DNA from 2 places in the Caulobacter sp. GW821-FHT12A07 genome. Region 1 is predicted to be linked to the other one. Evidence: riboswitches for the same ligand, from Rfam matches in the RefSeq annotation. Region 1 holds a riboswitch; the other holds the start of a gene.

What was found. A riboswitch is a leader RNA that binds a small molecule or an ion and turns the genes downstream of it on or off. The one in region 1 is predicted to bind cobalamin.
Region 2: another riboswitch for cobalamin. It lies ahead of AC1RRS_RS09075 (TonB-dependent receptor plug domain-containing protein); the one in region 1 lies ahead of metE (5-methyltetrahydropteroyltriglutamate--homocysteine S-methyltransferase).

Annotation. Positions count from the first base shown of each region.
Region 1 covers NZ_JBXAQX010000001.1:555,078-568,677, forward strand. The annotation lists gene AC1RRS_RS02605 (Do family serine endopeptidase) at 45-1,622, opposite strand; gene AC1RRS_RS02610 (cytochrome c-type biogenesis protein) at 1,769-2,209, opposite strand; partial or broken gene AC1RRS_RS02615 (hypothetical protein) at 2,231-2,361, shown strand; gene AC1RRS_RS02620 (heme lyase CcmF/NrfE family subunit) at 2,359-4,341, opposite strand; gene ccmE (cytochrome c maturation protein CcmE) at 4,338-4,832, opposite strand; gene ccmI (c-type cytochrome biogenesis protein CcmI) at 4,829-5,950, opposite strand; gene AC1RRS_RS02635 (hypothetical protein) at 6,024-7,358, opposite strand; gene AC1RRS_RS02640 (sensor histidine kinase) at 7,532-8,923, opposite strand; gene AC1RRS_RS02645 (response regulator transcription factor) at 8,946-9,623, opposite strand; gene AC1RRS_RS02650 (PepSY domain-containing protein) at 9,750-10,067, opposite strand; cobalamin riboswitch at 10,224-10,438, shown strand; gene metE (5-methyltetrahydropteroyltriglutamate--homocysteine S-methyltransferase) at 10,553-12,895, shown strand; gene AC1RRS_RS02660 (hypothetical protein) at 13,019-13,303, opposite strand; gene AC1RRS_RS02665 (DnaJ C-terminal domain-containing protein) at 13,433-13,600, opposite strand, start outside.
Region 2 covers NZ_JBXAQX010000003.1:500,334-517,415, reverse strand. The annotation lists gene AC1RRS_RS09130 (DUF3606 domain-containing protein) at 290-472, opposite strand; gene AC1RRS_RS09125 (hypothetical protein) at 472-642, opposite strand; gene AC1RRS_RS09120 (glutathionylspermidine synthase family protein) at 812-1,972, opposite strand; gene AC1RRS_RS09115 (PspA/IM30 family protein) at 1,982-2,716, opposite strand; gene AC1RRS_RS09110 (YjfI family protein) at 2,746-3,183, opposite strand; gene AC1RRS_RS09105 (YjfK family protein) at 3,327-3,965, shown strand; gene AC1RRS_RS09100 (DUF350 domain-containing protein) at 3,992-4,405, shown strand; gene AC1RRS_RS09095 (DUF1190 domain-containing protein) at 4,414-5,058, shown strand; gene AC1RRS_RS09090 (hypothetical protein) at 5,118-5,258, shown strand; gene AC1RRS_RS09085 (response regulator transcription factor) at 5,243-5,599, opposite strand; gene cobU (bifunctional adenosylcobinamide kinase/adenosylcobinamide-phosphate guanylyltransferase) at 5,731-6,246, opposite strand; cobalamin riboswitch at 6,285-6,485, shown strand; gene AC1RRS_RS09075 (TonB-dependent receptor plug domain-containing protein) at 6,592-8,505, shown strand; gene cobD (threonine-phosphate decarboxylase CobD) at 8,505-9,491, shown strand; gene cobO (cob(I)yrinic acid a,c-diamide adenosyltransferase) at 9,488-10,105, shown strand; gene AC1RRS_RS09060 (ABC transporter substrate-binding protein) at 10,102-10,947, shown strand; gene AC1RRS_RS09055 (FecCD family ABC transporter permease) at 10,944-11,930, shown strand; gene AC1RRS_RS09050 (ABC transporter ATP-binding protein) at 11,927-12,721, shown strand; gene cbiB (adenosylcobinamide-phosphate synthase CbiB) at 12,714-13,670, shown strand; gene cobT (nicotinate-nucleotide--dimethylbenzimidazole phosphoribosyltransferase) at 13,667-14,692, shown strand; gene cobS (adenosylcobinamide-GDP ribazoletransferase) at 14,689-15,447, shown strand; gene AC1RRS_RS09030 (tyrosine phosphatase family protein) at 15,444-15,962, shown strand; gene AC1RRS_RS09025 (Csu type fimbrial protein) at 15,952-16,947, opposite strand; gene AC1RRS_RS09020 (fimbria/pilus outer membrane usher protein) at 16,922-17,082, opposite strand, start outside.

The sequences.
Region 1 (13,600 bases):
GAGGTTTCCGGGGCGGGATCGATCGGTTGACGCTGGGAGAACGCTTACGGCGCGATCTTCAGCGGCACGATGGTCGGGCGGCCGGCGCGGACGATGCGCAGGTTGACGCTCGGACGCTGCAGCTTCTTGGCCGCCTCGACCGCGGCGTTGACCTCGGCGACGGTCGCGACCGGCTCGCCGTTGACGCTGGTCACCACGTCGCCCTTGCGCAGGCCCTTCTCGCCGGCGTCGGACGAAGCCTTGACGCTGTCGATCAGCAGACCCTTCACGGCGGTGTCGATGCCGTTGGCCTTGCGGGCCGCGTCATCGAGAGGCGACAGGCTCATGCCCAGGGCCTCGACCTTGGGAGCCGCCGGCTTGGCCGGAGCGGCCTGATCGCCGCCGTCCTCGTTGTCGTTGTCGGCCAGTTCCTTCTCGGTCGGGCGCACGCCCGAACGGATCTCGACCGTGCGGGGCTTGCCGCCACGCAGGACGGCCAGCTTGATCACCTCGCCCGGACGGGCCTTGGCGACTTCGCGGGTCAGTTCCGAACCGCTCTTGATGGCCACGCCGTTGACCGAGGTGACCACGTCTTCCGGCATCAGGCCGCCGCGCTGGGCGGGGCCGCCCGGCACCAGGTCGGCGACGATGGCGCCCTTGACGTCGGCCAGGCCCTGGGCTTCGGCCATCTCGCTGGTGAAGGGCTGGATCTGGGCGCCGATATAGCCGCGCACCACCTTGCCGCCGTTGATCAGCTGCTTGGCGGTGGCCTCGGCCACGTCGGCCGGGATCGCGAAGCCGATACCCACCGAGCCGCCGGTCGGCGAGAAGATCGCCGTGTTCACGCCGATCACCCGGCCGTAGATGTCGAACGACGGACCGCCCGAGTTGCCGCGGTTGATGGGGGCGTCGATCTGGATGTAGTCGACGAACTGCGAGGAGTTGTCGCCCAGGTCGCGGCCATAGGCCGAGATGATGCCGGCCGTGGCGGTGCCGCCCAGGCCGAACGGGTTGCCGATGGTGATCACCCAGTCGCCGACCCGCGGGCGGGCCTGGTTCTCGAAGTTCACGAACGGGAACGCCGCGCCCTTGGCCTTGGGATCGATGACCTTGATCACCGCCAGGTCGGTGCTTTCGTCGCGGCCGACGATGGTGGCCTTCAGTTCGCGACCGTCCTTCATGACGACGTTGATGCCGTCGGTGTCGGCGTCGGCGACCACGTGGTTATTGGTGACGATGTAGCCGTCGGCCGAGATGAAGAAGCCCGAGCCCGAGGACTGCTGCTTGGGCGCCTGGGCGGCGTCGTCGCCGTCCTCGCCCGGCTTCTGGCCCTTGGGCACGATGTCGAACGGCAGGCCTTCCAGGCCCGGAATGCGCAGGCGGGCCTTGGGATCGGCCTTGGACGTCACGTCGATCTGCACGACGGCCGGCGAAACCTTCTCGAAGATGTCGGCGAAGGACAGCGGCGCGCCGGGCGGCGGGGCGAACATCGGGGCGGCGGTGGCCGAGGCGCGCACCAGCTGCGGCTCCTGCTCCGCGGCGCCGGCCGGTCCCATCCGCATGCCCACGCCCGCCAGGGCGGCGCACGCGACGCCCGCCCCCGCGACGGCGCCAACAATGAATCCTGACTTCCGAGCAGCCATCTTTCGTCTTTCCTCAACCCACGGCGCTTTGCGCCGGGTTCTGTCGAACAGAACCTAGTCGCACCAGCAATTCGTGCAACGGTTCCAGGATTATCTTTCCTTCACCCACGCGGCGCTTCTTGCGGCGTCATCGCGGCGCAATCGTGTCATTCTTTCCCGAGCAGACCGCGCAGCCGCGCTTCCTCCTCGGCCGACAGCGCCTCGGGCGGCGCCTCCGTCTCCCGCCGGCGCCGCAGCAGCGCGACCATCAGCCCGCCGCCGGCCAGCAGAACCGCCAGCGGCGTCAGCCACAGCACGGCGTTGCCGGGCGAGAACGGCGGCTTCAGCAGCACGAACTCGCCGTAGCGCTCCGTCAGGAACGCACGGATCTCGCCGTCGCTCCGGCCCTGCTTCACTTGGTCGCGCACCAACACCCGCAGGTCGCGGGCCAGATCGGCCTCGGAATCGTCGATCGACTCGTTCTGGCAGACCAGGCACCGCACCTGCTTGAAGATTTCTCGCGCCCTGGCCTCCTGCCCCGGATCGGCCAGCCGCTCGGACGGGTCGGAGGCCGCGGCCATGCAGGCGACGGCGGCCAGGGTGATCATCAACACGCGCCCCTTCTCCCCTTGCGGGAGAAGGTGTCGGCGAAGCCGACGGATGAGGGGTCGCACGGAGGGTTCTGAGAGACCCCTCATCCGACCCGCTGCGCGGGCCACCTTCTCCCGCAAGGGGAGAAGGATCGCTTGGAGCACACTCACACCTGCGCTCCCTTGGCCTTCCGTCCGACACCCAGCCGCAGCCGGCGATCCGACAGCGACACCGCCCCGCCCAGGGCCATGATCAGCGGTCCCAGGAAGATCAGCCGCACCCACGGATTGACATAGGCCCGCACCAGCCAGGCCGGCTCGCCCGCCGGACCCGCCCGGCGCTCGCCGATGACCACGTAGAGGTCGTCCAGGCCGCGCGGGCACAGCGCCACCTCCGAGGTCGTCTGGCCGCCGACCGGGAAGAACCGCCGCTCGGGCTCGGCCGTGCAGACGAAACCACCGGCCTTCTTCTCGATCCGCACCACGCCGCGCTCGGCCAGGTAGTTGGGACCGTCCAGCGTGCCGACGTCGGTCAGGGTCAGCACATAGGCGCCCAGCTCGATCTTGCCGCCGACGCCCAGGGCCTGGGCGCTCTCGACCCGCCAGGCGGTCTCGAAGCTGGCGCCCAGCGCGAAGAGGCCAAGGCCGGCATGGGCGATGGTCATGCCCCAGGCCCCGCGCGGCAGGCCCGAGAGGCGCCGGCGCACCTCGGCCCAGGGGGCGCGGAAGGCCTTAACCCGCTCGGCCAGTTCGGCCAGCGCGCCGCCGATCAGCCAGAAGCCCAGCACCAGGCCCAGGCTCGCCAGCGCCTTGCGCGGGGTGACCAGGGCGTAGGCGGCAAGACCCAGCACCGCGGCGATCACCAGCGCCAGCCACAGCCGCCGCACCACCAGCCGCGCGTCGCCGCGCTTCCAGGCCAGCAACGGTCCGGCCGGCAGGATGGCCAGGGCCAGCACCAGCAGCGGCGTGAAGGTCAGGTTGAAGAACGGCGGCCCGACCGAAACGGCCTCGCCGTCCAGGGCCTCGCGGATCAGCGGATAGAGCGTGCCCAGCAGCACCGTCGCCGTCGCCGCCGACAGGATGATGTTGTTGAGCACGATGGCGCTCTCGCGGCTGACCGGCGCGAACAGGCCGCCGGCGTTCAGGCTCGGCGCGCGGATGGCGAACAGCACGAAGCCGAAGCCGGCCGCGATCCCCATGATCGACAGCAGCAGCACGCCCCGCGTCGGATCGACGGCGAAGGCGTGGACGCTGGTCAGCACGCCCGAGCGCACCAGGAACGCCCCCAGCATCGAAAAGCCGAAGGCCGCCAGGGCCAGGAACACCGTCCAGCCCGGCAGGGCGCCGCGCTTCTCCAGCACGATGGCCGAGTGCAGGAGGGCCGCCCCGATCAGCCAGGGCATGAAGCTGGCGTTCTCGACCGGGTCCCAGAACCACCAGCCGCCCCAGCCCAGCTCGTAATAGGCCCAGAAGGCGCCGAGCGTGATGCCGACGGTCAGCAGGCTCCAGGCCGCCAGGGTCCAGGGCCGCACCCAGCGGGCGAAGGCCGCATCGACCCGGCCCTCGATCAGGGCGGCGATCGCCAGCGAGAACACCACCGAAAAGCCGACATAGCCCGAATAGAGGAACGGCGGATGCACGGCCAGGGCCCAGTCCTGCAGCAGCGGATTGAGCGAGCGGCCCTCCACCGGCGGGTCCGGCAGGCGGGTCATCGGGTTCGAGGCGAAGACGGTGTAGGCCAGGAACAGCACGCCCAGCGCGCCCTGCACCGCGATGGCCCAGGCCCGCAGGCGCGGCGGCAGGCGCTCGCCGAACACCGCCATGGCCGCGCCGTAGCCGGTCAGGACGAGGCACCACAGCAGCATCGAGCCCTCGTGGCTGCCCCAGGCGCCGGCCACCTTGTAGAGCAGCGGCTTGGCGGTGTGGGAATTGGCCGCGACGTTGGCCACCGAGAAGTCGGAGGTCACGAAGGCGTAGATCAGGGCGGCGAAGGCGCAGGCCAGGGCCGCGAAGGTCGCCACGGCCGCGCCGCGTCCCGCCCCCGCCAGCGCGCCCGACCGCCGCATCGCCCCGACGGCGGAAAGGCCGCTCTGGGCGACCGACAGCACCAGGGCCAGGACCAGGGCGAACGCGCCGAACTCGACGATCATCGGGCGGTCTTTCCCTCACCGTAGGACGGCGGAGCCGCGCCCTCGCCGCGCCACTCGCCCTGCTCCTTGATGGCCTTGGCCACCTCGCGCGGCATGTAGCGCTCGTCGTGCTTGGCCAGCACCTGCTTGGCGACGAAGACGCCGCCTTCGTCGAACGATCCGGAGGCGACGATCCCCTGCCCTTCGCGGAACAGGTCGGGCAGGTCGCCCTGGTAGCGCACCTTGCTGGTCGCCTTCTGGTCGGCGACGACGAACTCCACCAGGCCGTTCGGGTGCTTGACCACGCTGCCGGCCTGGACCAGCCCGCCCAACTGCACCTTGCGGCCGGCCGGCACGTGGGCCTCCTGGGCCTGGGCCGGGGTGTAGAACAGCGAGATCGAGTCCCGCATGCCGTACAGGGCTAGGCCCGCCGCCAGGGCGGCGACCGGCGCGATCGCCAGCAGGATGGTCAGACGCCGGCGCGCCTTGCGGGACTTGGGCAGGAAGCTCATCGGGGAACCGAAGTGGCGGCGGGCGCATCGGCGGCCTGGCGCAGGGCGGCCAGCACGCGCGGCTGATCCTTGAAGCGCTCGGTCGCGGTCTTCAGGGCGGCGTCGCGGCGGGCGACGTCGCCCAGCACGCCATAGGCGCGCACCAGCCGCACCCAGCCGTCGGCGTTGTCGGGATCGGCGGCCAGCTTGGCGGCCAGGCTGTCGACCATGCCCTGGATCATCTCGGGGGTGACGCCGCCGTCAGCGGCGGCCTGGGCGGCCTGCGAATTCGGCTCGACCAGCCGGCCGGCCTTGGCCGTGCGATCGATCTCGCCGGCCAGGATCGCGCGGCGCTCGTCGGCCGGCGGCAGCGAGGCCAGCAGCGCCCGCCAGCCGGCCAGGCCCTCGTCCAGCTTGCCGTCGGCGATCAGGGCCTTGGACAGGTGATAGCGGGCGGAAAGGTCGCTCGGGTCGCGCTTCAGCGCCTCGGCGAAGGCCATGCGGGCGTCGGGACCGACCTGGCCGTTGTCGCCGGCCACGAAGGTCTCGCCCAGGGCGGTCCACAGGTCGGCGCGCTGCGGGGCCAGCCGCACGGCGCGGCGCAGGGCCTCGCCGGCCCCGACGGCGTCGCCGCCGGCGATGCGCACCAGGGCGAGGTTGCGATAGAGCTCGGGATCGTTGGGTCGGGTCTTGGCCGCCTGCTCCAGCACAGCGGCGATGCGCGGCGGGTCCAGCATCGACGGGTCGGTAGACTTCCACTCGGCCACCCGGCGGGCGAACGGCTGGTCGGCCGCGCCGGGCGCGCCCACCAGCACATAGACCACCACGGCCAGCAGGGCGGCGATCGCGGCGACGGCCACCACCGCGCGGCGCGGGCCTTTACCGTCCTGGGGCCAGTCGGCCGCGCCCTGGTCGGCGGCGGCCAGCAGGCGGCGGCCGGCCTCGGCGCGGGCGGCCTTCAGCTCGCTGTCGGCCAGCAGGCCGCGCTCGGCCAGGTCGTCGATCTCGGAAAGCTGCCGGCGGTGGACGGCCAGGGCCGGGTCGTCGCCAGCGGGCGCGAGCCCGTGCGCGGCGCCCCGCAGCACCAGGGCGGCGGCGGCGGCGGACAGACCCGCGGCGGCGATCCAGAAACCGATCATGGTTCGCTGTTAGCCGCAGATCGACCTGCGCGTCAGTGAAAAAAGCACGTAAGGCGCAGATTGCGCGGAAGCGCTAAGCCGCCATCGCCGCGACGGCCCGTCGGCGGACGATCTCGGCGGTCTTCTCGTCGCGGGTGTGGGCGATGTAGGCGGCGGCGATCTCGAGATAGGCGCGGGCCACCTGCGGGTCGCCGCCCTCGCCGGTGCGGGCCACGTGCAGGCTGTCTTCGATGTACTGGTCCAGCCGCTGGTTCAGCTTCTCCAGCACCTTGGCGCGGGTCGAGCCATAGCCGGCCTGGGCCGCGCAGGGCCGCAGGTCCTCGATGAAGGCCAGGGCCGAGGCGGCGCGGCGCACCAGGGCCGCGTCCGGCGCCTCTTCCAGCTTCGGCACGCCCTTGCCGCCGCCCATCTTGCCCATCATCGAGATCGGCCGCAGCGGCAAGGCCAGGCCCAGCTCCTTGTCGGCAGCGTTCATCCGCGTCTCGGCCGCCTGGGCCGCGGCCTGCTTGAACTTGGCCAGGCGCTTGCCCCACGGGCCGTCCTTGGCCACGTCCACGGCCTGCTCGAACTCGGTCAACTGGTGGGCGATGCGCTGGGCCGAGGCCGCCGCCGAACGGCCCGAGGCCTCGCCGCCCTCCAGGTCGAAGCCGCGCACGTGCTCGATGCTGGCCTCGATGTCGGCCAGCATCCGCTCGCCGAATTCCTTGACCTCCGACGAGGCCAGGTAGCGGTCGTTGGGACGGTCCATCACCGCCGAGATCACCCGCAGGATCCGCCAGGGCTCGGGAAGGTGCGCCGCCAGCATCTCGAACATCCGCGGACCGGCGTCGTCGCTGATCGCGCAGGCGTCGCGATAGGCCAGGCGCGCGGCCGCCGCGCGCTCGCCGCTCATCCGGCTGACCCATTCCGACAGTCGCGGCAGGGCGTTGCGGACGATCACCGACAGGTCGAGATAGTCGGCCAGCTCGTCGGCGTCGCAGATCTGGGCGATCGCTTCGTACTCGGGCCGCTCGGCCGCGCGCAGGCCTCGGGCGGCGATCTTGCACAGCTCGTTGAAGACGTCGGGCGCGCCGTTGTCGAGATCCCAGGGATTGCAGCGCGCCGCGCCCTCGGCGACCTGGCGCGGCGCCTCGACCTTCAGCGCCTTCCACAGCAGGGCCAGCGCCCGGCGCGGAAACTGCGGCAGGTCCTCGGCGCGCGGCTGGCACAGCGGCGCGATGGGGGAAAGAATGGTGTTGCGGACGTAGCGATCGGCGGTCTCGTCCTCGACCATGGCCCGCACGGTCGCCAGCGCCCCCTGCCCGCCGGCGTTGGCCAGGGCGAGCTCGAGACTGCGCAGGGCCGCATCGGGCGCGGTCTCGACCAGCGTCCTGAGGATCTGCAGTTTGTGCGCGGCGATTGCGGGCATCGATCTCCGCCGGGGACGGGACATGTCCAGGCAGCGTCAACCATGTTGCCAACGAGGTTAAGACTTTCCGAAACCGCTGCTTTTTCAACACCGCAAGGCAAGGCGAAGTGTCGCGGCGCCGAAAGCTCCACCTTGACGACAGCGCGCTATCGCCAGAGTGGCGCGCGGTAGCGTTAACCCTCCGCGCGCGGCAGCGACAGCACCACCCGCAGGCCGCCCAGCGGCGAATCGTCCAGGGTCACCGAGCCGCCATAGGCCCGCGCCAGTTCGTCGACGATCGACAGGCCAAGCCCGGTGCCCGGCGTGTGCTCGTCCATCCGCTGACCGCGCTTCAGCGCCTGGGCCCGCTGCTCGGCCGGAATGCCCGGGCCGTCGTCGTCGACGGTCAGCAGCATGCGGCCCTCGCCGTCCGCCTTGGCCTCGGCGCGGATGCGGGCCTTCGACCACTTGCCGGCGTTCTCCATGACGTTGCCGGCCAGCTCCATGAAGTCCTGCCGCTCGCCCTGGAAGCACAGGTCTTCCGGACAGCGCCAGTCGATCTCCACGCCCCGCCCGTCGTTCTTGTCCTGGAAGATCCGCTCCAGGGTCACGGCCAGTTCGTCGAGGATCGGCTCCACCGGCGTGCGCTCGCCGCTGGTCTGCGAACGCGCCGCCGCCCGCGCCCGGCGCAGATGGTGGTCGACCTGCTCGCGCATGGTCTGGGCCTGGCGCTCGACGACTTCCGCCAGCGCCCCGCCCTGCTGGCTGGCCTCGGTCAGCATCACCGACAGCGGCGTCTTCAGGGCGTGGGCCAGGTTGCCGACGTGGGTGCGCTGGCGCTCGACGACTTCCTGGTTGTGGGCCAGCAGGCCGTTCAGCTCGCCGGCCAGCGGCTCCAGCTCCTCCGGATAGGGCCCGACCAGCCTTTCGGCCTTGCCGCTGCGCACCCCGGCGATCTCGCGACGCAGGCGGAAGATCGGCTGCAGGCCAAAGCGCACCTGGACGACGATGGCCACGATCAGGCCCACGCCCAGCAGCAGCAGGGCGAAAGCCGTGATCCGGCCAAAGCGGTCGGCGTCGTCGTCGATCGGGGATCGGTCCTCGGCGGCGATGAACACCACCGGCGCCGGATGCCCCGGCAGCCGCGTCAGGATCGCCGCCGCCCGCAGCGGCTTGTCCTGCGGCCCGCGCATGTCGAAATAGAGGGTCTTGCCCGGGTCGGCCGTCAGCCGGTCGATCTGGGCGGTCGAGAGCATGAGATCGCTGTCGAACAGCGAGCGCGAGCGCTCGATCGCCGAGAGCCCGCCGCCGCTCTTCTGGGCGAAGATCGCCCAGTAGCGGCCGGAATAGGCCCGCGTGGCGCGGATGTCGGTCAGGAACGGCGCCTTGACCACCCCGTCCTCCACCGTCGAGCCGGCATAGAGGTCGTCGGTCAGCACCGCCAGCGACTGGTCGAAGCGGCGGATGGCCGCGTCGCGGAACTGGGCGGTCAGGAAGGCCCCGGCCGCCAGCAGCACGAACAGCGTCCAGATCGCCGCCAGCAGCACCAGCCGCCGGACGAGCGAGCGCTTGCGGAAGTCGAGCATCAAGCCTCGCCCCCGCGCGCGATCACCCCGCGGTCTCGCCTTCCAGCGGGATCAGGCGGTAGCCGAGGCCCCGCACCGTCTCGATGCGGTCGGCGCCCAGCTTCTTGCGCAGCCGGCCGATGAACACCTCGATGGTGTTGCTGTCGCGGTCGAAGTCCTGGTCGTACAGGTGCTCGACCAGCTCGGTGCGGCCGATCACCCGGCCCTGGTGCATCATCATGTAGTGCAGCAGGCGGTATTCCAGCGAGGTCAGGCGCAGCGGCTCGCCGTTGACGCTGGCCCGCGCCGCGCGCGGATCCAGGCGCAGGCCGCCGCAGGTCAGGCTCGGGGCGGCGTGGCCGGCCGAGCGCCGCAGCAGCGCCCGCAGGCGCGCCAGCAGTTCCTCGGTGTGGAAGGGCTTGGTCAGGTAGTCGTCGGCCCCGGCGTCGAAGCCGGCGACCTTCTCGCTCCAGGCGCCGCGGGCGGTCAGGATCAGCACCGGCGTGGCGACATTGCCGCGCCGCCAGCGCTCCAGCACCGACACCCCGTCCACCTTGGGCAGGCCAAGATCCAGGATCACCGCGTCATAGGGCTCGGTCTCGCCCAGGAACTGGGCCTCCTCGCCGTCGGCGGCGTGGTCGACGGCGTAGCCCGCGTCGGAGAGGGCCAGCTTCAGCTGGCGCGACAGGTCGGGATCGTCTTCGACGAGCAGGATGCGCATGTCTCGGGGAACTCCCTAGAGCCTGTCCGGTTCGGACGGTCCCGTCCGAACCGGATAAACAGGCTCGCAATCAAAAGGTGGAGCGTGACGAACGCCGAAATCGCTCATGGTCTCAGCCGTCACGCCCTACCCGCCGCTGAGGATCCGGCCGCTCTCGGCGTCGACGATGAAGTCGATGCGGCGGCCGTCCGTGGTCGCCCAGCGGATGCGGTAGTTGCGACCTTCCAGCCCTGCGTCGAGCAGGCGGCCGGGGGTGCGGCGGGCGATGCTGTCGATGACCGCGCTCAGCGGCACCAGGCGGCCCGACTGCACGCCGCCACGCGCCTGGTCCTGCCGGGCGCGCCAGTCGGCGCCCAGCGAGTCCGGGCCGCGCTGGGCCAGAGCCGCGCCCGGGAGGGCGGCGACGATGGCGGCTGCGGCGAGTATGGCGCGGATCGGCTTCATGTCGTCCGGTTTAGAGGAGCACGGCTGAATGGAGACTGAACGCGGGGTTTATGAACGGTGTGCGACGTCCTGTCACGGGCCAAGCCCCGCTCGACCACAATCTGAAATCACATAAAGATATCTTTATGTCCTTGTTGACAACGCAGACCGGCCCAGGCTTGATAAGCGGGTCGTGGTCTGCGGACGTTTTGCGTCCAAAGCTAAGAGGGAAGCCGGTGTGAAACCGGCGCTGCCCCCGCAACTGTAAGCGGCGAGCGGCCGTCCGATACGTGTCACTGATGCGCCGAACTCGACTCGGTGGCGCATCGGGAAGGCCAGGACGGCGGCGTCGACCCGCGAGCCAGGAGACCTGCCTCGACAGATAACGTCCTCCGGCGGGGTGCCCGGTCTGGTCGCTAGCTCCAGGCGCGGGTCGGCCAGCCCGTTCGCGCGCCTATGCCTGCGCCCCGTCCAGCCTCCGTCACCATCGAGACAGAGGCTAAGAAATGACCGTCACCGTCGCCGCCCTCGGCTTTCCCCGCATCGGCCCCCAGCGCCGCCTGAAGACCGCCCTCGAAGCCCACTGGGCCGGCCGCCTCGACGCCGAGGGGCTGGAAACCGAAGCCGCCGCCCTGCGTGCTCTCGCCTGGCGCCGCCAGGCCGACCTCGGCGTCGACCACGTCCCCAGCGGCGACTTCTCGCTCTACGACCACGTGCTCGACACGGCCGTCATGGTCGGCGCGATCCCGGCCGCCTACGGCTGGACCAGCGGCCCGGTCGACCTGCCGCTCTACTTCGCCATGGCGCGCGGGACGCAAGGTGGCGGGACGCAAGGCGCGCCCGAGACCTGCAACCACGGCTGCTCGCATCAGACCGGAACCGGCCTGCCGGCGCTCGAGATGACCAAGTGGTTCGACACCAACTACCACTACCTCGCGCCTGAGCTGGTCCCCGGCCAGGCCTTCACCCTGGCCTCGACCAAGATCATCGACGCCTTCCTCGAGGCCAAGGCGCAAGGGATCCACACCCGCCCGGTCATCCTCGGCCCCGTCACCTTCCTCAAGCTGGCCAAGTCGAAGGATCGCCACTTCCAGCCGCTATCGCTGCTCAGCACCCTGCTGCCGGTCTATGCCGACCTCCTCCAGCGCCTGGCCGCCGCCGGCGCCGACTGGGTGCAGATCGACGAGCCCTGCCTGGCGCTCGACCTCACCGACTTCGAACGCGCCGAGATCCGCCGCGCCTACGGCGCCCTGACCCATGCCGCCCCGCGCATCAGCATCCTGCTGGCCAGCTATTTCGGGACCTATGGCGACAACCTCGCCACCGCCGCCAACCTGCCGGTCGAGGGCCTGCACCTGGATCTCGTCCGCGCCCCGGGCGACCTCGACGCCGTCCTCGCCCTGGCCCGCGACAGCCTCGTCCTGTCGCTGGGCGTCGTCGACGGCCGCAACGTCTGGCGCGCCGACCTCGAGGCCATCCTCGACCGCGTCGAGCCCGTCGTCTCCGCCCGTGGCCCCGACCGCGTGATCCTGGCCCCGTCCTGCTCGCTGCTGCACACCCCGCTCGATCTCGCCATCGAGACCAGCCTCGACCCGCAAGTCAGCCAGTGGCTGGCCTTCGCCGTCCAGAAGCTGGAGGAGCTGGCCGTCCTGGCCAAGGCCCTCAACCAGGGTCGCGCCGCCGTCCGCGACCAGCTCGCCGCCTCCAGCGCCGCCGTCGCCTCGCGCCGCACCTCGCCGCTGATCCACGACGCCGCCGTCCAGGCCCGCGCCGCCGCGCTGACCCCGGCCGACGCGACCCGCGCCACGCCCTTCGCCGAGCGCATCGCCCTGCAGCAGGCCAGGCTCGCCCTGCCGCCCCTGCCGACCACCACCATCGGCTCGTTCCCGCAAACCGCCGCCGTCCGCCAGGCCCGCGCCGCCCACGCCAAGGGCCAGCTGCCCGACGCCGACTACCAGGCCTTCCTGCGCGCCGAGACCGCCCGCGCGGTGGCCTGGCAGCAGGAGATCGGCCTCGACGTGCTGGTCCACGGCGAGTTCGAACGCAACGACATGGTGCAGTATTTCGGCGAGCGCCTGACCGGCTTCACCTTCACCAAGCACGCCTGGGTCCAGTCCTACGGCTCGCGCTGCGTGCGCCCGCCGATCCTCTACGGCGACGTCTCGCGCCCCGCGCCCATGACGGTCGAGTGGTGGGCCTACGCCCAATCCCTCACCCCCCGCCCGATGAAGGGCATGCTGACCGGCCCGGTCACCATCCTCCAGTGGTCGTTCGTCCGCGACGACATCCCCCGCTCTGAGACCTGCCGCCAGATCGCTCTGGCCGTCCGCGACGAGGTCGTCGACCTCGAAGCCGCCGGCGCCAAGATCATCCAGATCGACGAAGCCGCCCTGCGCGAGGGCCTGCCCCTGCGCCGCGGCGACTGGGACGCCTATCTCGCCTGGGCCGTCGAGGCCTTCCGCATCGCCGCCTCGGGCGTGGAGCCCCAGACCCAGGTCCACACCCACATGTGCTATTCGGAGTTCAACGACATCATCGCCGCCATCGGCGCCATGGACGCCGACGTCATCTCCATCGAGACCGCCCGCTCGAAGATGGAGCTCCTCGACGCCTTCGAGGCCTACGCCTACCCGGCCCAGATCGGCCCCGGCGTCTACGACATCCACGCCCCCCGCAGCCCCGCGGCCGCCGAGATGCTCGACCTCCTGGAAAAAGCCGGCCAGCGCCTGTCGTCGTCGCAGCTCTGGGTCAACCCCGACTGCGGCCTGAAGACCCGTCGCTGGGAAGAGGTGGAGCCGGCCCTGGCCAACATGGTCGCGGCGGCCAAGGCGGCGCGGGCGCAACTCTGATCCCTCTCCCCTTGCGGGAGAGGGAGGGGCCCATGCGCAGCATGGGAGGGTGAGGGGTCTCTCAAACGCAAAACGCCGCGACAGCCGATCAGCTGTCGCGGCGTCCAAAATCTGAGAAACCCCTCATCCGTCGGCTTCGCCGCCACCTTCTCCCGCAAGGGGAGAAGGACCTCCCAGCGCCGCCTCCCACTCGGTCAGCCCCGGCGCGTGCAGCCACGAGTGCAGCCGCCCGCCGTGCGCATCCGCCAGCACCAGCGCCTCGCGGAACATCAGCCGCAGGGCGCGGTTGGTCAGGGGTTGCTCGCGCCGCAGGAACAGCATCTCGCGCTCGATGTCGGCGCGGGCGATCCGCCAGCCTTTGGGCTGCGTCAGCGCAGCGATCGTCTCGGCGGGCAGGTCGAGGCGCACCTCAACCGTGTGCGGCCGCCGCCGGTCCAGGCCGTGCGACGCGCGGAAGCACCAGAACAGCGACCGGGCGCGCCAGACGTTCAGGATCCTGGCGCGCAGTTCCGGAGGATAGAGGGAGGGGTCCAGGCCCTACCGCCGCTTCGGCGTGTAAGGCTTCTGATCCCGCCAGGCCTGGGCGAACTTTTCCAGGTCCTCGTCGATGGTCTCGGGCAGGGTGACGATGAGCCGGGCGTAGAGGTCGCCGCGGTGGCCCTTGGCGTCCGACAGGCCCCGCCCCTTCAGCCGCAGCTTCGAACC
Region 2 (17,082 bases), on a different contig from region 1:
TATCCGTGGCCTCCCTAGCATTTTGGCCAAGAACGCGTCCACCTGCGCTTTGCGTTCCCGCAGTTTTGCCAAGAATTCAGCAAATCATTGCTATGACAACGTTGTCTTGATCACAGTTTGACGGCGCTCGCCATTTCAAAGGCACGAAACGTCGCCACACGGACAATCACGCCGCCTTTTCGGGACTGGCGGACGACCACCGCGCGTCGCCGATTTGGATTGTGATCGCACAGCGGGAGTCGCGGGACGGACTCATGGGGCCAGCGAGGGGGCGAGCGCCCCTCGCCGCTCAGCGCTTCTTGCCGAGCTCGGCGGCGATGTCCTTGGTCATCTTGCCGACCTTGCGGTGGGCGGCGGTCAGCTGGTCGCGGGTGACGCCCCAGCGCTTCATCCAATATTCGACGGCCTGGCGCTCGGAGAGATCGAGGCGCTCCTTGTCGATGAAGCCACGCTTGTCCTTGAGACCGGCCATCAGCTGTTCCACGGCTTGGAGGAGCCGGCCGCGATACGGTTGGCCTGCTCACGTTGGAAGCGACCGCCGCGCGGCGGCTTGGGACGGGCGGCCAGCGCCGCCTGCTTGAGTCGCAGGGCGCGCTGGATCGGGGTCTCGCCCGGCGGGCCGTCGTCGTTGGAGTCGCTCATTTGGGGGAGCCTAGCACGAGCCTCGCCCTCCCCCACATCCGTAAATCCCCCGTGAAAGCGGGGGCCCAGGTGTTTTATCGTTTAGCGCCCCGCGTTTCAGAAAAAGCCTGGGTCCCCGCTTTCGCGGGGATTTTACGGGGAGAGAAGCCAGCCCGGTTCGGGCCAGACCTCAGCCCTCGATGATGTGCGGCACGAAGCGCGCGAGGTTCTTGGTGACCTGGCTGTCGTCCTCGCGGATGCCCATGCCGACGGGCTCGGCCCCGACGATCCAGGCGCCGACCACCGGATGCCTGCCGTCGAAGCTGGGCGGCGGGTGGAAGGCCTGGACGATCGCGCCCTCGGCTCCGTAGCCCTGGTCGAGCACCGGCTCGGCGCCCGCCCCGACGATCTCGACATTGGCGCCCTCGCGCGAGAACAGCGGCTTGCGCACATAGTTGGCGCCGAGATTGGCGGCGGCCGGGTCGCCCTCGAAATAGGCTTCCAGCAGGTTGGGATGGCCCTTGTGGCGCTCCCACAGCAGCGGGAGGATCGCCTTGTTGGACAGGATCGCCTTCCACGGCGGCTCCAGCCAGCGGACCTTCGCTGTCGCGAGGTTGGCCGCGTAGGGCTCGCGCAGCATGTCTTCCCAGGGATAGAGCTTGAACGCCGCCTGCAGCAGGTAGCCGTCGGTGTCGACGAACTGGCCCTCCTCGTTCAGGCCGATGGCGTCCATGGCCACGAACTTGGGATCCAGGCCGGCCTGGGACGCCAGGTCTTCGAGGAAGCGCACCGTCTGGCGGTCCTCGACGGCGTCGGCGTCGCTGGCGAAATGCACGAAGCCGCCCTTGGGGAACAGCACGCCGAAGCGCTCGCGCATGGCCTCGAACAGGCTGTTGAACTGGTCGGTCCCGGCCGGCAGCGTTCCTTGCGCCAGCAGATCCTCGAGCCACAGCCACTGGAAGGTGGCGGCCTCGAACAGACTGGTGGGGGTGTCGGCGTTGTACTCGTAGAGCTTGGGCGGCGCGGAGCCGTCATAGCCGAAATCGAACCGTCCGTAGAGGGACGGCTCCTTGGCGCGCCAGGAGGCGGCGACGAAGTCCCAGTGCTCGGGCGGGATCGCCAGCTTCTCGAGAAGCTCTTCGCTGGCGACGGCCTCGTCGACGAGATCCAGGCACAGGTCGTGAAGCTGGGCCGCGGCCGGCTCCAGGTCTTCCTCGATCTCGCGCAGGGTGAAGGCGTACGCCGTCCCCTCGTCCCAATAGGCCTGTCCGCCGGTGTGGTGGTAGACGAAGCCGACGGCTTCGGCCTTCTCGCGCCAGTCTGGGCGCGGGGTCAGGGAAAGACGGCGCACGCTTGCGTCCTATTCGGTCTTCGAACCGTCGGCGGCCTTGTCCTCGATCTGCAGCGGAGCCCGCTGCGGCGCGAGGCGGGCCAGGATGTCGTCGGCCGACGACTGGCCGGGCAGAATGCCGGCCACGCGCAGCTTCTCGTCGAGATCCGCGCCGGTGCGGCGGTCTTCCAGTTCGCCGGCGGCCTTGATCTTCTCGCCGCGGACCATCTGGCGCTCCTTGATGCGCGCCAGGCTGTCGGCGGCCGAGCCGAGGGACGCGCCGGCGCCCGCGCCGCGGGCGGTGACGGCGGCCTGGGCGCGCTGCACCGACTCATTGACCTTCACGACCTCGACTTCGCGCTTGAGCGTGTCGATGCGGCGGTCGGTGGCGGCGATGGCGGTGTGGAGCTGGTCCTCGGCCTCGCGCATGCCGCCGATCTGCGGCTCCTTCAGCGCGATGTCGCTTTCGAGGTCGGCGATGCGCTGGGCCACCTGGCGGGCCAGGTCCATGTCGCCCTTGGTGACGGCGGCGCGGGCCGAGTTCTCGTACTTGGCGACCTGCTCGCGCAGGCTCTTGACGTCGTTCTCCTGGATGCGCCGGCGGGCGACCAGGGTGGCCAGGTTGTCGCGCGCCTTGGCCTGGGCCGTGTCGGCGTCACGAATCTCCTGGTCGAGAATGCGGATGGCGTTGGCGTCGACGACGGCGGACGTGGCTTCGTGGGCGCCGGCGCGACCCAGGGTGAACAGCTTGCGCCAGATGGACATCGGAGGGCTCCGGGAAATTTCGGTTAGGGTCAGGCGGCGGTGGAGAACGAAGTACGCAGGTCCGAGGCGGCCTCGATGGCGTTTTCGGCGAGGGTGCGCAGCTCGATGACGATATCCTCGATCGAGGTCGTGGTCGAAAGCTCGCCGAACAGCTCGTAGTAGTCGCGGCCGCCGACGGCGCTGATGCCGAAGTTCGACAGCGGCACCAGCTTCTGGGCCTTCAGCAGGAATTCGTTGAAGGCGTGGCGGTCTTCCTGTTCGTCGACGGGCCACAGCAGGGCCGAGGCGGCGATCTGCTGGTCGCTGACGCTGACATAGATCTCGAGGTCGCCCTGCCAGTGCATGGTGACCAGCAGGATCGGATCGGAGCCTTCCAGCACCCGCACGCTCAGCTCGTCGGCGCCCACGCCGGGCGCTTCGTCCAGGGCCGCCTTCAGGGAGCGGACAGTCCAGGGCGTCTGACTCATCGGGTCGTCATCCTCTTCACGGGCCATCTTGGCCGTTTCATACAAGATGGGAGACCGAAGGCCAGTCGTCGAGAGCGAGCATGGCCCCTTTTACAGCGCAGGCTGGCGCCGTACATGAGGGAGCGTTCTTTCAGGGACCAGCCATGTTCAGTCGCTTATTCGGCCGCAAGGAGCCCGCTCCCGAGTCGGCCCTGCCCGCCATCCGCAACGTGACGCTGGGGCGGACCGTCTGGCTGGACCCTCTGGCCTGGAAGCGCTTCGGCGCCGACAGCAAGTTCCCGCTCGACCACGACACGCTGGAAATCACCGCCCAGGGCCTGGTGGACCTGAAGGACGGCGGCTTCGTGCACCGGTTCTACACCGACGACCACGTGATGTTTCAGGCGGTCTCCGACGACCGCGAGGGTCAGCGCCTGACCGACGTCACCCTGTTCGTCCCCTGGGACAGCGCCTATCCGGGCAGCCGCGCCGATCGCGACGCCTGGGGCAAGCGCCTGCGCGCCCGGACCTTCACGCCCGCCGGCCTGCCCGAATACCACCGCTTCTGGTTCGGCGAGGAGGCCGAGAGCCAGGAGCCCGTGACCTTCTGGGAAGACCTGCACGACGACCGGGACGGGATTCCCGACCGGCGGATCTTCCAGACCTGCATGCTGTTCGCCCGCGATCTTCCGGGCGAGGGGCGCGAACTGCTGCTGGCCATCGAGATGGAGACCGAGGACCGCGAGGTCTCGTTCGAAACCATGATCGGCGTGCCGCTCGAAGTCGGCGAATTCCGCGCCTGAACCACGGTCCATAGGGGAAACTAGAGATGTTCGACGTCCAAGCCTTCGGCGAAAGCGCCCTGGCCTTCCTGGTGGCCTTCGTCGCCGCCGGCGTGTTCACGGTGATCTTCAAGATCGTCTACCAGGCGGTGACGCCCTACAACGAGGCCAAGCTGATCCGCGAGGGCAACGTCGCCGCCGCCATCGCCCTGGGCGGCGCCGTGGTCGGCTACGTGCTGCCGCTGGCTTCCGCGCTCAGCCACACCGTCAGCCTGCTGGAGTTCGCCGCCTGGGCCCTGCTGGCCGCCGTCATCCAGATCGCCGCCTTCACCCTGGTGCGGTTCACGGTGCTGAAGGACCTGATCGACCGGATCGAGAAGGCCGAGGTCGCCGCCGGCGTCTATCTGGCTTCGATCTCGCTGGCCGTCGGCCTGCTGAACGCCGCCTGCATGACCTCGTGAGGCCGGACATGAACGCCCACTCCCCCGCCCCGTCCCGCCGCCGCAAGCGCTCGAGCGCCGTGGCCCTGACGGGCCTGATGGCCGGCTCGGCCTTCACCCTGGTCGCGTGCGACGATCCCGGCTCGGCCACCCAGTGGGGCGATCCCCCCGCGGCCGTCTCGGGCAAGAAGGTCGACGCCTCCAGCTTCGCCAATCTCGACGAGTGCAAGGCCTCGGGCGACTTCACGGCCGACCAGTGCCAGACGGCCTATGACGAGGCCCAGAAGGCCAGCGCCGAGAACGCGCCCAAGTTCTCCGACCAGCAGAGCTGCGAGGAGCGCTACGGCGTCGACCAGTGCGTGCCGCGCAGCCAGGCCAACGGCGGCGGCAGCTTCTTCACCCCGCTGCTGACCGGCTTCATCATCGGCCAGGCGCTGGAAGGCATGAGCAACCGCGGCTATCGCGGCGCGCCGATGTATCGCGACCGCGACGGCACCTATTACAGCGGCTCGGGCTATCCGGTGTCGCGCGACTACCTGACCGGCCGCAGCCGGGTGCGCACCGACAGCTTCGACGCCCCGTCGCGTTACGAGGCCCCGACCCGCGTGCAGAGCCGCAGCAGCGTCATCTCGCGCGGCGGCTTCGGCGGCGGCTCGCGCGGCTTCGGCGGCTAGAGGGAACTGAAGGCGGGGCGTCTCGCGTTGGTTCTTCGACGACCACGCGAGGCGACCGCATGACCGACAAGACCATCACGGGGGTTCCCCAGCCGCGCTGGTGGCAGCGCCACCCCACCCTGGCCTTCTGCGCCGCCTGGGGTCTGGGACTTGGACTGTTCGCGACAGCCGTGGCGGTGGGACTTCAGGCCGCGGCCTGAACGCCCGCGCGCTGCATGGCGCGCACGGCCGACAGCAGCCGAGCCGGCGTCACCGGCTTTTCGAGCCACTGGTCGGGCTCGACCTGCAGCACGCTCGGATCGCTGGCCGAGACCATCAGCACCGGCGTCCCCCGCCCTTCGAGCGAACGGATCAGTTCGGCGCCCGTCATGCGCGGCATGGCGTTGTCGGTGATCAGCAGGTCGGGCGCGAAGGCGTCGAAGGCTTCCAGCGCTTCCTGGCCGTCACGGCTCCACAGCACCTCGAACCCCGCCTCTTCCAGCAGGACCTCGTAGACGCCGCCAAGCAGCATGTCGTCTTCGGCGATGAGGATCCGTCGCATGGCAGCCCGCCCGTCGAATTAAGTGAATTCGAATGTGTAAATAGGTCTTAACCATGCCTGCGCCCCCGGTGTCTGCGTGCGCAATCGTCGCATCGCCGAAAGTTGAGCAATCGGGGCGAGAGCGTCGGGAATCACTTCATCCGCAGGCTTAGTCCGGCGACGACCAGTTCGACGGCGTCGGCGGCGGCCGCCAGGGCCTGATGCAGCCGTCCCGCCTCGTCGCGGAACCTGCGGGCCAAGGCGTTGTCGGGCACGACGCCCCAGCCGACCTCGTTGGACACCAGCCAGAGCTCGCCGTCGAAGGCCGAGGCCGCCGCGACCAGCGCTGCCGCTTCGGTCGAGAGATCTTTTTCCGCCAGCATGAGGTTGGTCAACCAAAGGGTCAGGCAGTCGATCACCGCCACGCCGCCCGGCGGCAGGCCGCGCAAGGCCGAAACGAGATCGAAGGGCGCCTCCAGGGTGGTCCAGGCCTGGCCGCGATCGGCCTGGTGGCGGGCGATGCGTTCCTCCATCTCGGCGTCGAAGGCCTGGGCGGTGACGATCATGACCGGTCGGACGCCGACCGCGGCGGCCCTCGCCTCGGCCGCCCCTTGCGCGAAAGCGCTCTTACCCGAGCGGGCGCCGCCTAGAACCAGGGTCAGTGACAACGGGGAACTCCAGATTGACGGTGTGCGGCGCACCCTATAGTCCAGCCGACGCGACAGGTTCCTCCCAAAGAGGATGAAAAGGGAACTCGGGTGTGAAACCCGGGCTGCCCCCGCAACTGTAAGCGGCGAGTTCGCGCGTCACATGCCACTGGGTCTGTTCTTCGGAAGAGAGCTGGGAAGGCGACGCGCAGCAACGATGACCCGCGAGCCAGGAGACCTGCCTGTCGCGGTCGTCCTTCGTCCGGCCGGGGTGCGCCGTACGATCGGGTCTTCCCGCATGGCGACGCTTCGGTCCGGGCGTGTTCACGAGAACACGCTCCTTCTTGTCGCGCACGGAGGAATGACATGCGCCCTGTTTCCCTGCTGGCCCTGGCGGCCGCAGTTCCCGCCCTGGCCCTGCCTGGCCTGGCTTTCGCCGATACGGCCGTGGCCGAAGTCGATCAGGTGGTGGTCACCGCCGGTCGCGAGCCCGAAAAGCTGTCGGAAGTCTCGACCAGCATGACGGTGATCGACGCCGAGGCCCTGAAGAAGGCCCAGGCCGTCGTGATCTCCGACCTGCTGTCGCGCACGCCGGGCGTCACCGTCACCCGCAACGGCGGCGTCGGCGGCACGACCCAGCTGCGCATCCGCGGCGCCGAGACCGACCAGACCGTGGTGCTGATCGACGGCGTCAAGCTGAACGATCCGTCCTCGACCGGCGGCGGCTACAACTTCGCCACCCTGCTGGCCGGCAACGTCAACCGCATCGAAGTGCTGCGCGGCTCGCAATCGACCCTGTGGGGCAGCCAGGCCATCGGCGGCGTCGTCAACCTGCTGACCGCCACGCCCAGCGGCCCGCTCACCACCCAGCTGGCGACCGAGCTCGGCTCGCGCGACACCGCCTACGGCAACGCCGCGCTCAGCGCCGGCGGCGACTGGGGCGGCTGGCGCATCGCCGGCGCCTACTACACCACCGACGGCGTCTCGGCCTTCGGCAAGTCGTACGGCGGCAAGGAGAAGGACGGCTACCGCAACGCGGGCGTCAGCGGCCGCCTGGACCTGAACGTCACCGACTGGGCCACCATCGACCTGCGCACGTCTTACGCCGCCTCGAAGAACGAATTCGACGGCTTCCCCGCCCCGCTCTACGCCTTCGCCGACAGCCCCGAATACGGCAAGACCAAGGAACTGGTCAGCTACGCCGGCGTGCGCCTGAGCGCCTTCGACGGCGCGCTGAAAAACCGCCTCGGCTTCGGCTACACCCAGACCGACCGGGACAACTTCGATCCCAGCTCGTCGGTCCCCAAGACCTTCGACGCCCGCGGCACCAACAAGCGCTTCGAATACCAGGGCACCTGGCAGGTCAGCGAGATCCTCCGCGCGACCTTCGGGGCCGAGACCGAGCGCTCGTGGTTCCGCACCGCCTCGCCGTCGGAATGGGAGCCCAACCCGACGCCCGACAGCCACGCCGCGCGCACCGACAGCCTGTACCTGCACCTGCGCGCCCAGCCGGTCGAGGGCCTGACCCTGACGGGCGGCGTGCGCCGGGAGGACCACTCGGCCTTCGGCGACGCCACGGTCTACCAGGCCGGCGCGTCCTACAGCCCCAACGGCGGCGTGACGGTGTTCCGCGCCAACTACGGCGAGGGCTTCAAGGCCCCGTCGCTGTACCAGCTCTACAGCATCTACGGCGATGCGAACCTGAAGCCCGAGGAGTCGGAAAGCGTCGACCTGGGCGTCGAGCACAGCGTGCTGAACGGCCGCGTGCGCGCGGGCCTGACCTGGTTCCACCGCGACATCACCAACCAGATCGACTACGTCTCCAACAACACCCCGCCCAACTACGGCGGCTACGCCAACTTCGCCAAGACGGAGACCAGCGGCGTGGAGCTGGAGACCACCATCGAGGTGACCTCGTCGCTGAAGGTTACGGCGAACTACACCAACATGGACCCGATCAACCGTTCGGCCACCAACAACGGCAAGCGCCTTCCGCGCCGCGCCGGCGAGACGGCCAACCTGAACGCCGACTACGACTGGAAGAGCGGCCTGACCACGGGCGTCTCGGTGCAGTACGTGGGCGAGAGCTACGACAACGCCACCAACACCCGCCGCCTGAAGAGCTACGCCCTCTTCGACCTGCGGGCCGCCTATCCCCTGAACGACACCTTCGAGGTGTTCGGCCGCGTCGAGAACCTCTTCGACAAGGAATACCAGACCATCTACCGCTACGGCTCGGTGGGCCGCGGCGCCTTCGCCGGCGTCCGGGCGAAGTTCTGATGAGCGGTTCGCCGTCGTCCCTTTCCGGACACGGCGGCCGCCTAGCGGCGGCGCGGGCGCGTTTTCCGGATGCGCCCGCGCCGTGGCTGGACCTGTCGACGGGGATCAATCCTCGCCCCTATCCGGTTCCGCCCCAGGCCTTCGAGGACTGGGGCCGCCTGCCCGATCCGGCCGACCTGGCGCGGCTGGAGGCCGTGGCCGCCCAGGCCTTCGGTGTCGAGGACCCCGTCCGGGTGGTCGCCGTGCCCGGCAGCGAGACGGCGATCCGCCTGCTGCCCAAGATCCTGCCTCGCGGCAGGGTCAGCCTGCCGATTCCTACCTATTCCAGCCATCCGCTCGCCTGGCGGCGCGTCGGTTCCGAGGTCGTGGCCGATCCGGACGAGGCCGACCTGTGCGTGGTGGTGAACCCCAACAATCCCGACGGCCGCAGCCTGGCGCCCGAGGCGGTGCTGGCGCTGGGCCAGCGCGGCGCGGTGGTCGACGAGGCCTTCGTCGAGTGCGAGCCGTCGCTGTCGGTCGCCCCGTTCGCCGGCGCGCCGGATCATGAGCGGCTGATCGTGCTGCGCTCGTTCGGCAAGTTTTACGGTCTGGCCGGACTTCGGCTGGGCTTCGTGATCGCCCGGCCGGCGCTCGCCCGCCGCCTGCGCGAGACGCTGGGCGAATGGCCCCTCTCCGCTCCCGCCCTGGCCGCGGGCCTGGCGGCCTATCCCGACACCGCCTGGGCGAACGCCACGCGCGCCAGCCTGGACGACGACGCCGCGCGGCTGGACGCTCTCTTGGCCCGCGCCGGTTTCGAGGTGGTCGGCGGGACCAGTCTGTTCCGCCTAGCCCGTGCGACCGACGCAACCGTGCGCTTCGAGACCCTGGCGCGCGCCGGGATCCTCACGCGGCCCTTCGATCACGACCCGAGCCTGTTACGCTTCGGCCTGCCCGGATTCGACGCCGACTGGGCGCGCCTGGCCGCCGCCCTGGAGACCCCGCGATGAGCCCCTCCGATATTGGCGACGCCAACGAGCAGCACGCCGAGGCGATGCGCGCCCTCAAGGCCGAGCGCGAAGAGCTGATGAAATCGAAGACCCTGGAGAAGGGTCTGCTGCTGGTCCACACAGGCGACGGCAAGGGCAAGTCCTCGGCCGGCTTCGGCATGGTCGCCCGCTCGCTGGGCTGGGGCATGCAGGTGGGCGTGGTGCAGTTCATCAAGGGCAAGTGGAAGACCGGCGAACGCCTGTTCTTCAGCCGCTTTCCCGACCAGGTGCGCTACCGCGTCATGGGCGAAGGCTTCACCTGGGACACCCAGGACCGCGAGCGCGACGTGGCCGCGGCCAAGGCGGCGTGGGAGGAGAGCAAGGCGATGATCGCCGATCCGACGCTCGACTTCGTGCTGCTGGACGAGATCAACATCGCCCTGCGCTACGACTATCTCGACATCGACGAGGTGGTGGAGACGCTGAAGGCCCGCCCCAATGACAAGCATGTCTGCCTGACCGGCCGCAACGCCAAGCCGCAGCTCCTGGAGATCGCCGACCTGGTCACCGAGATGACCCTGGTCAAGCATCCGTTCGAGCAGGGTTTCAAGGCCCAGCGCGGGGTGGAGTTTTGACTGGTTTCAGCAGGCGGGTCGCTCTGGGGGCTAGCCTTGTCGTCGGCCTCGGCGCCGCCGCGCCGAAGAAGCCGCGCCTGGTCTCCCTCAATCCCTGCCTGGACGGCGTGCTGGTCGAGGTGGCCGACCGCGACCAGATCGCGGCGCTGAGCCACTACGCCCGCGATCCGCAGCAATCGAGCATCGCCGAGCGGGCCAAGTCCTATCCGATGACCTACGAGAGCGCCGAGGAGGTGATCGCCCTGCGCCCCGACGTGGTGCTGAGCGCGGCCCATTCCTCACCGGCCACCCGCGCGGCGCTGAAGCGGCTGGGCGTGCGGGCCGAACTCTTCAAGGTGCCCAACAGCTGGGCCGAGAACCAGGAAGACATCCGCCGCATCGCCGCCGCCGCCGGTCATCCCGAGCGCGGTGAAGCTCTGATCGCCCGCATCGACCAGGCCTTGGCCGCCGCCGCGCCGCCCTCGGGGTCGAAGCCGCTGGAGGCGTTGGTCTTCCAGCCCAACGGCTTCGCGGCCGGCGAAGGCACGCTGGTCGACGAGATGCTGACCCGCACCGGCTTCAAGAACGTCGCCAGCCGCTACGGCCTGAAGAAGTGGGGCAACGTCCCGCTGGAGCGGCTGCTGGCCGACCCGCCGCAGGTGCTGCTGGCCGGACAGGCCCGTCCCGACGCCCCGACCTGGGCCGAGCGGATGCTCAACCACCCCGCCCTCGCCAAGGTGAGCCACCGCATGACCCGCGAGACCTTCCCCGAGCGGCTGCTCTATTGCGGCGGCCCGACCCTGATCCACACCGCCGCGACCCTGGCGACCGCCCGCCGCAACGCCCTGAAGGCCCGAGCATGAGCCATAACCGCCGAACCTGGCTGCTGATCGCCGGCCTGCTGCTGGCCGTGGCGGTCCTCTTCGGGCTGTCGCTGATGAGCGGCCGCGTCTGGGCGCCGTGGAGCGCCTGGGTCGACCGCTCCGACCCGCGCTGGGCGATCATCTTCGAACTGCGCCTACCGCGCACCGTGCTGGCCGTGGCCATCGGCGCGGCCCTGGGGATGTCGGGCGCGGCCATGCAGGGCTACACCCGCAATCCCCTGGCCGATCCGGGCGTGCTGGGCGTGTCGTCGATGGCGGCGCTGGGGGCGGTGATGAGCCTCTATCTGGGCCTGGCCTTCACCGCGACCTGGCTGCTGCCGGCCTGCGCGGTGCTGGGCGCGGCGATCGGCGTCGGCCTGATGCTGGCCCTGGCCGGCACGACCGGCGGCACGGTCACCTTCCTGCTGGCCGGGGTGATCCTCAACACCGTGGCCAGCGCCGGCGTGGCGTTGGCCCTCAGCCTGGCTCCCAATCCCTGGGCGGCGCAGGAGATCATCAGCTGGCTCTTGGGTTCGCTGGCCGACCGCAGCGTCGACGAGGTGCGGCTGGCCGTGCCGCTGATCGTGGCGGGCCTGGCCGTGCTGCTGACCCTGCCCCGCTCGCTGGACGCCCTGACCCTGGGCGAGACCGGGGCCGCGGCCCTGGGCGTCAACCTGTCGGCCGTGCGGGTGCTGCTGGCCGTCGGCGTCGGCGTGGCTTCCGGCGCGAGCGTGGCTGTGACCGGCCTGATCGGCTTCGTCGGCCTGATCGCCCCCCACCTGGTGCGGCCGCTGGTTGGACACCGGCCGGGGGCGCTGCTCGTGCCGTCGGCCCTGGCCGGTTCGGCCCTGGTGCTGGCGGCCGACATCATGGTGCGCCTGACCCCGTCGGCGGCCGAGATGCGGCTGGGCGTGGCCACCGCCGCCGTCGGCGGCCCGTTCTTCCTGGCTCTCCTGATCACCATGCGCCGGAGGCTTGCATGACCCGCCCGCTCCTTGGCGACATCCTTTCGGCCGAGAACCTGGCCGTCGCCCTGGGCGGCCGCCCGGTGCTGCAAGGCGTCAGCGCGCACTTCCGCCCCGGCGAGGTGACCGCCGTCGTCGGCCCCAACGGCGCGGGCAAGTCCACTCTGCTGGCCTGCCTGGCGGGCCTGCGCAAGCCGGACGCCGGTAGCGTGATCCTGGGCGGCGCGCCCCTGGCTTCGCTGGCGCATCGCGAGCGGGCCCGCCGCATCGGCTTCCTGCCGCAGACGCCGGAGGTGGCCTGGGCCGTCGATGTCGAGACCCTGGTGGGCCTTGGCCGCACCCCGCACAGCGGCGCGCGCGGTCTCTCCGAAGCCGACCACCTGGCCGTGGCCAAGGCCCTGAAGCAGACCCACCTCGAAGATCTGGCGTTGCGCGAGGTCAAGAGCCTGTCGGGCGGCGAGCGCGGCCGGGCGCTGTTCGCCCGGGTGCTGGCCGGCGAGCCGTCGTGGCTGCTGGCCGACGAGCCGCTGGCGGGGCTGGATCCCGGCCATCAGCTCGACGCCGTGGACCTGATGCGCGACTTCGCCGCCAGGGACGGCCAGGGGGTGGTCATGACGCTGCACGACCTGGCCGTGGCCGCGCGCCTGGCCGACCGGGTGCTGGTGCTGGTGGACGGCAAGCTGATCGCCGATGGCCCGCCGCGCGAGGCCCTGACCCCGGATGTCCTGGCCAGGGCCTACGGAGTCACGGCAAGGGTGGTGGAGGGCCAGACCGGCCCGCTGATCGAACTGGTCGGACGCCATGGCTGAACCGCTGCTGCTCGCCCCTCCGCTGGCCCTCGTGATCGAGGCCCTGGTCGGCTATCCGGCGAGCCTGCACGCGGCCATCCCCCATCCGGTCACCTGGGTCGGCAAGGCCATCGACGCCCTGGAGCGGCGCTGGAACCGGCCGGAGACCTCGGAACTACGCCGCCGGGAACTGGGCGTCGTCACCGTGGCGCTGCTGATCCTCGGCGCGGTGCTGATCGGCGGCGCGCTGGAGTCGATGTTCGACAGCGGCCTGCTGGCGACCCTGGCGATCGCGCTGATCGCCACCCTGGGTCTCGCGCAACGCAGCCTGCACCAGCACGTGATGGCCGTGCTCGACCCGCTGGAGGCCGGCGACCTGCCCGCCGCCCGCATCGCGGTCGGCCGGATCGTCGGGCGCGACGTCGAGGAGCTGGACCTGCATGGGATCACGGCGGCGGCGCTGGAGAGCCTGGCCGAGAGCTTCAACGACGGAGTCGTGGCCCCGGCCTCTTGGCTGACCCTGTTCGGCCTGCCGGGCCTCTTCGCCTACAAGGCGGTGAACACCGCCGACAGCCAGATCGGCCACATGGAGCCGCGCTGGCGGTCGTTCGGCTGGGCGGCGGCCAGAACCGACGACGTGATGAACTTCGTCCCGGCGCGCCTCGCCGGCCTGCTGATCTGCCTGGGCGCGGGCTGGAAGGGCTGGGACGTCATGCGGCGCGACGCCCGTAAGCACGCCTCGCCCAACGCTGGCTGGCCGGAAGCCGCCATGGCCGGGGCCCTGGGCGTCAAGCTGGGCGGCGCGGCCCGCTATGACGGCGAGACGACGGAGCGCCCGAGCTTCGGCGACGGCCGCGCGCCGGACCTGACCGACCTGCGCCGGGGCCTGCGGATCTACCGCCGGTCCTGCGCCCTGCTGTGGCTGCTGGTCGCCCTGGCCTGCGCCGCCGGCTGGAGACTTGTGCAATGACCTTCACGCCCCCCGTCATCCCCGCCGTCGACCGCGCCCTGGAAGCCAGCTTGCGCGCCAAGCTCGACGGCAAGGCCAAGCCGCCGGGGTCGCTGGGCCGGATCGAGGACCTGGCCGTCCAGCTGGGCCTGATCGAGGGGAGCCTCTCGCCCCGCGCCGCCCGCACCGCGCTGCTGGTGTTCGCCGGCGACCATGGCCTGACCGAGGAAGGCGTCTCCAGCTATCCGTCCAGCGTCACCGTGGCGATGGTCGGCCTGTTCCTGAGCGGCCGCTCCAGCGTCAACGCCTTCGCCAAGGCGACGGGCGTGACGGTGAAGGTGGTGGACGCCGGCGTCGCCGCCGAGCTGCCCTCCCATCCCGACCTGATCGCCGCCAAGGTGCGCCTGGGCGCCCGCAACGCCGCCCGCGAGGCGGCGCTGACGCCGGAGGAGACGGCTCTGGCCCTGACGCGCGGGATCGAGATCGCCGGCCGCGCCCTTCAGGAGGCGGACGTGCTGGCCATCGGCGAGATGGGCATCGGCAACAGCTCGGCCGCGGCCCTGGTCATGCACCGCCTGGCGCCCGCCCCGCTGGAGGCCTGCGTCGGCCAGGGCACGGGCCACGACGAGGCCGGTCTGGCCCGCAAGGCCGCCGCGATCGCCCGCGCCGCCGCCCGCAGCGACGCGACCGGGCCCTTCGCCGTGCTGTCGCAGTTCGGCGGCTGCGAGATCGCCATGATGGCCGGCGCGGTGCTGGGCGCGGCTGCGCGCCGGCGGCCGGTGCTGGTGGACGGCTTCATCGCCACCGCCGCGGCTTTGGCGGCCGTGCGCCTGGCGCCCGAAGCCCTCGACTACTGCGTCTTCGCCCACGGTTCGGCCGAGAAGGGTCACGCCGCGATGCTGGCGGCCCTGGACGCCAGGCCCCTGCTGGATCTTGGCCTGCGGCTGGGCGAAGGCACCGGCGCGGCGCTGGCTGCCCCCCTGCTGGCGGCGGCCGCCAACCTGCTGAACGAGGTCGCCGACCTCGCCGACGTGCTGGGATGATCGGCCGGCAGGTCCAGCTGCTGCTCTGCGCGGTGCAGTTCCTGACCCGCCTGCCCATCCCTGCCATGCGCGGGTTCGAGCCCGACTGGATCACCCGCTCGGCCCGCTACTTCCCGCTGGTCGGCCTGCTGGTCGGCGGGATCTGCGCCCTCGTGCTGCTGGGCGCGAGCCAGGTGTGGAGCGGCTGGGTTCCGGCGATCCTGGCCCTGGGCGCGGGCTTCCTGCTGACTGGCGGCTTCCACGAGGACGGCCTGGCCGACACCGCCGACGGCCTGGGCGGCGGCCAGACCCGCGAGCGGCGGCTGGAGATCATGAAGGACAGCCGGGTCGGGACCTACGGCGTCCTGGCCCTGGTCGTGGTGCTGGGGGCGAAGGCCGCGACCCTGGCGACGCTGACGCCCCTGAACGCCGCCCTGGCCCTGTTGGCCGCCCATGGCGTCGGACGCGTCGCCGCCGTCGCCGCCATGGCCGCCCTGCCCCACGTCAGCGACCGCGCCGACGCCAAGTACAAGCCCGCCCCCGACGGGGTGAAGCCCGCCGAGGTGCTGGTCGCCGCCCTGCTGGGCCTGTGGCCGTTGTTGCTGGTTCCGCCGACCGCAGCCCTGGCGGGCCTGGCCCTCGCCGCCCTGCTGGCCATCGCCCTGGCCTTCCTTTCCCGCCGGCTGATCGGCGGCTATGTCGGCGACGTGCTCGGCGGGATCGAGCAGGTCGCCGAGTTGGGCGCGCTACTGGGCCTGGCGGCGGTGCTGGCGTGATCCTGGCCGTCTGTCCGCTGAGCCGGCTAGACGAGCATCTGGCGGCGCATCGGCCTTCGCACCTCGTCAGCCTGCTGTCGCCCGCCGCAGAGCTATCGCCGGTCGAGGGCGTGGAACGGCTGCATCTGGCTTTCCACGACGTCGCCGAGCCGCGTGCCGACCTGATCGCGCCCAACCCGGACACCATCGCCGCCCTGCTGGCCTTCGCCGAGGGCTGGACCGGCGAACGACCGCTGCTGCTGCATTGCTATGCGGGGGTCAGCCGCTCGACGGCGGCGGCCTTCATCCTGGCCTGCGCCCGACGCCCGAACCGCGACGAGGCGGAACTGGGTCAGGTCCTGCGGCGCCTGTCGCCTTCGGCCACGCCCAACCGGCTGATGGTCGCCCTGGCCGATGCGGCGCTGGGTCGTGACGGGCGGATGTCGGCGGCGATCGAGGCCATCGGACGGGGCGCGGACTGCTTCGAGGGCGAGGCCTTCGAGTGGAAGCTGGGCAGGGATCTCGTCAGTAGGTGACCGTCGCCACCACCTGGTCGCCATAGGTCGCAGGCGCGGGCGTGGTCTGGGCCGGCACGCGGCCGTAGAGCGTCAGCGGCTGGGCGCCGCCCGTGCCGGTTCCGCCCGCTGTCTGGCCAGCCGTCGATCCCCAGGGCGAGGCGCGCGCCGCGTCATGGTAGATGCCGTAGGTGACGTACTCGCTTCCCGCCTTCATCCGCCGCGCCGTGGCCGAGGTTCCCTGCTGGCCGTTGTCCAGCCCGATGGCGTACGGGGTGTCCTTGGTGCAGGTCACCGACATGGCGCTCTGGGCGTCCTTGACGGCGCTGAGCACGCCGGCGTTTCCGAAGCCGAGATTGCCGGTCGAGATCGTGCAGTCGGGGATCAGGGTGGCGCTGTAGGTGAAGGTCGCCGGCACGACCGCATAGCCGATCGTCACCCCCGCGCAGCTCAGCAGGTTCAGGCCCCAGAAGAAGTTCTGACCGGAAAAGCTGGTCGAATAGGCGCCGGGAACGGTCGTCGTCGTGGTCGTCAGCCGCAGATAGACGGTCTGGTTGACGTTGATCGAGGTTCCCGTGCCGGGACTGGCGGTGATGGTCGGCACCGTGCCAAACACCAGCAGGGACGAGGATCCCCAGGGCTGGGTGCGGCCGGCGTCCTGATAGACCTGGAACGCCACGGTCGCCCCGCCCGGACCGACCAGATAGCGCCCGCCCGAGCCGTTCGAGCCGCCCGAGCCAGCGTCGAGATTGGGGCACAGGGTGTAGGAGAGCAGCGACGTCAGGCCCGTGCAGCTGAAGTTCAGGTTGGCCGTGGCGTCCACCGTCCCCGCCGTCAGCGGGCTGAGGGTCGAGCCGAGATTGACGCTGGTGACCGAGGCCGTGCAGCTGGCCGCGGCCTGGGCCGAGGACGGCGCGCCGAACCAGACGAAGGCGGCGACCAGCAGGCCGGTCAGCGCGACGAGACGCGCCCGCCAGAGGCTAACGACAGACGGCGTCGACCACATGCCGGCCTCCCTCGCTGGCGGCGCCGATCACCAGGCGCGCGAAGCATTCGTTTCCATCCTCGACGACAACGCGCAGGTCGGCGTCTTCGCTCACCCCGGTCAGGAACGCCTGGCCATCGTAGCCGACGATGACCC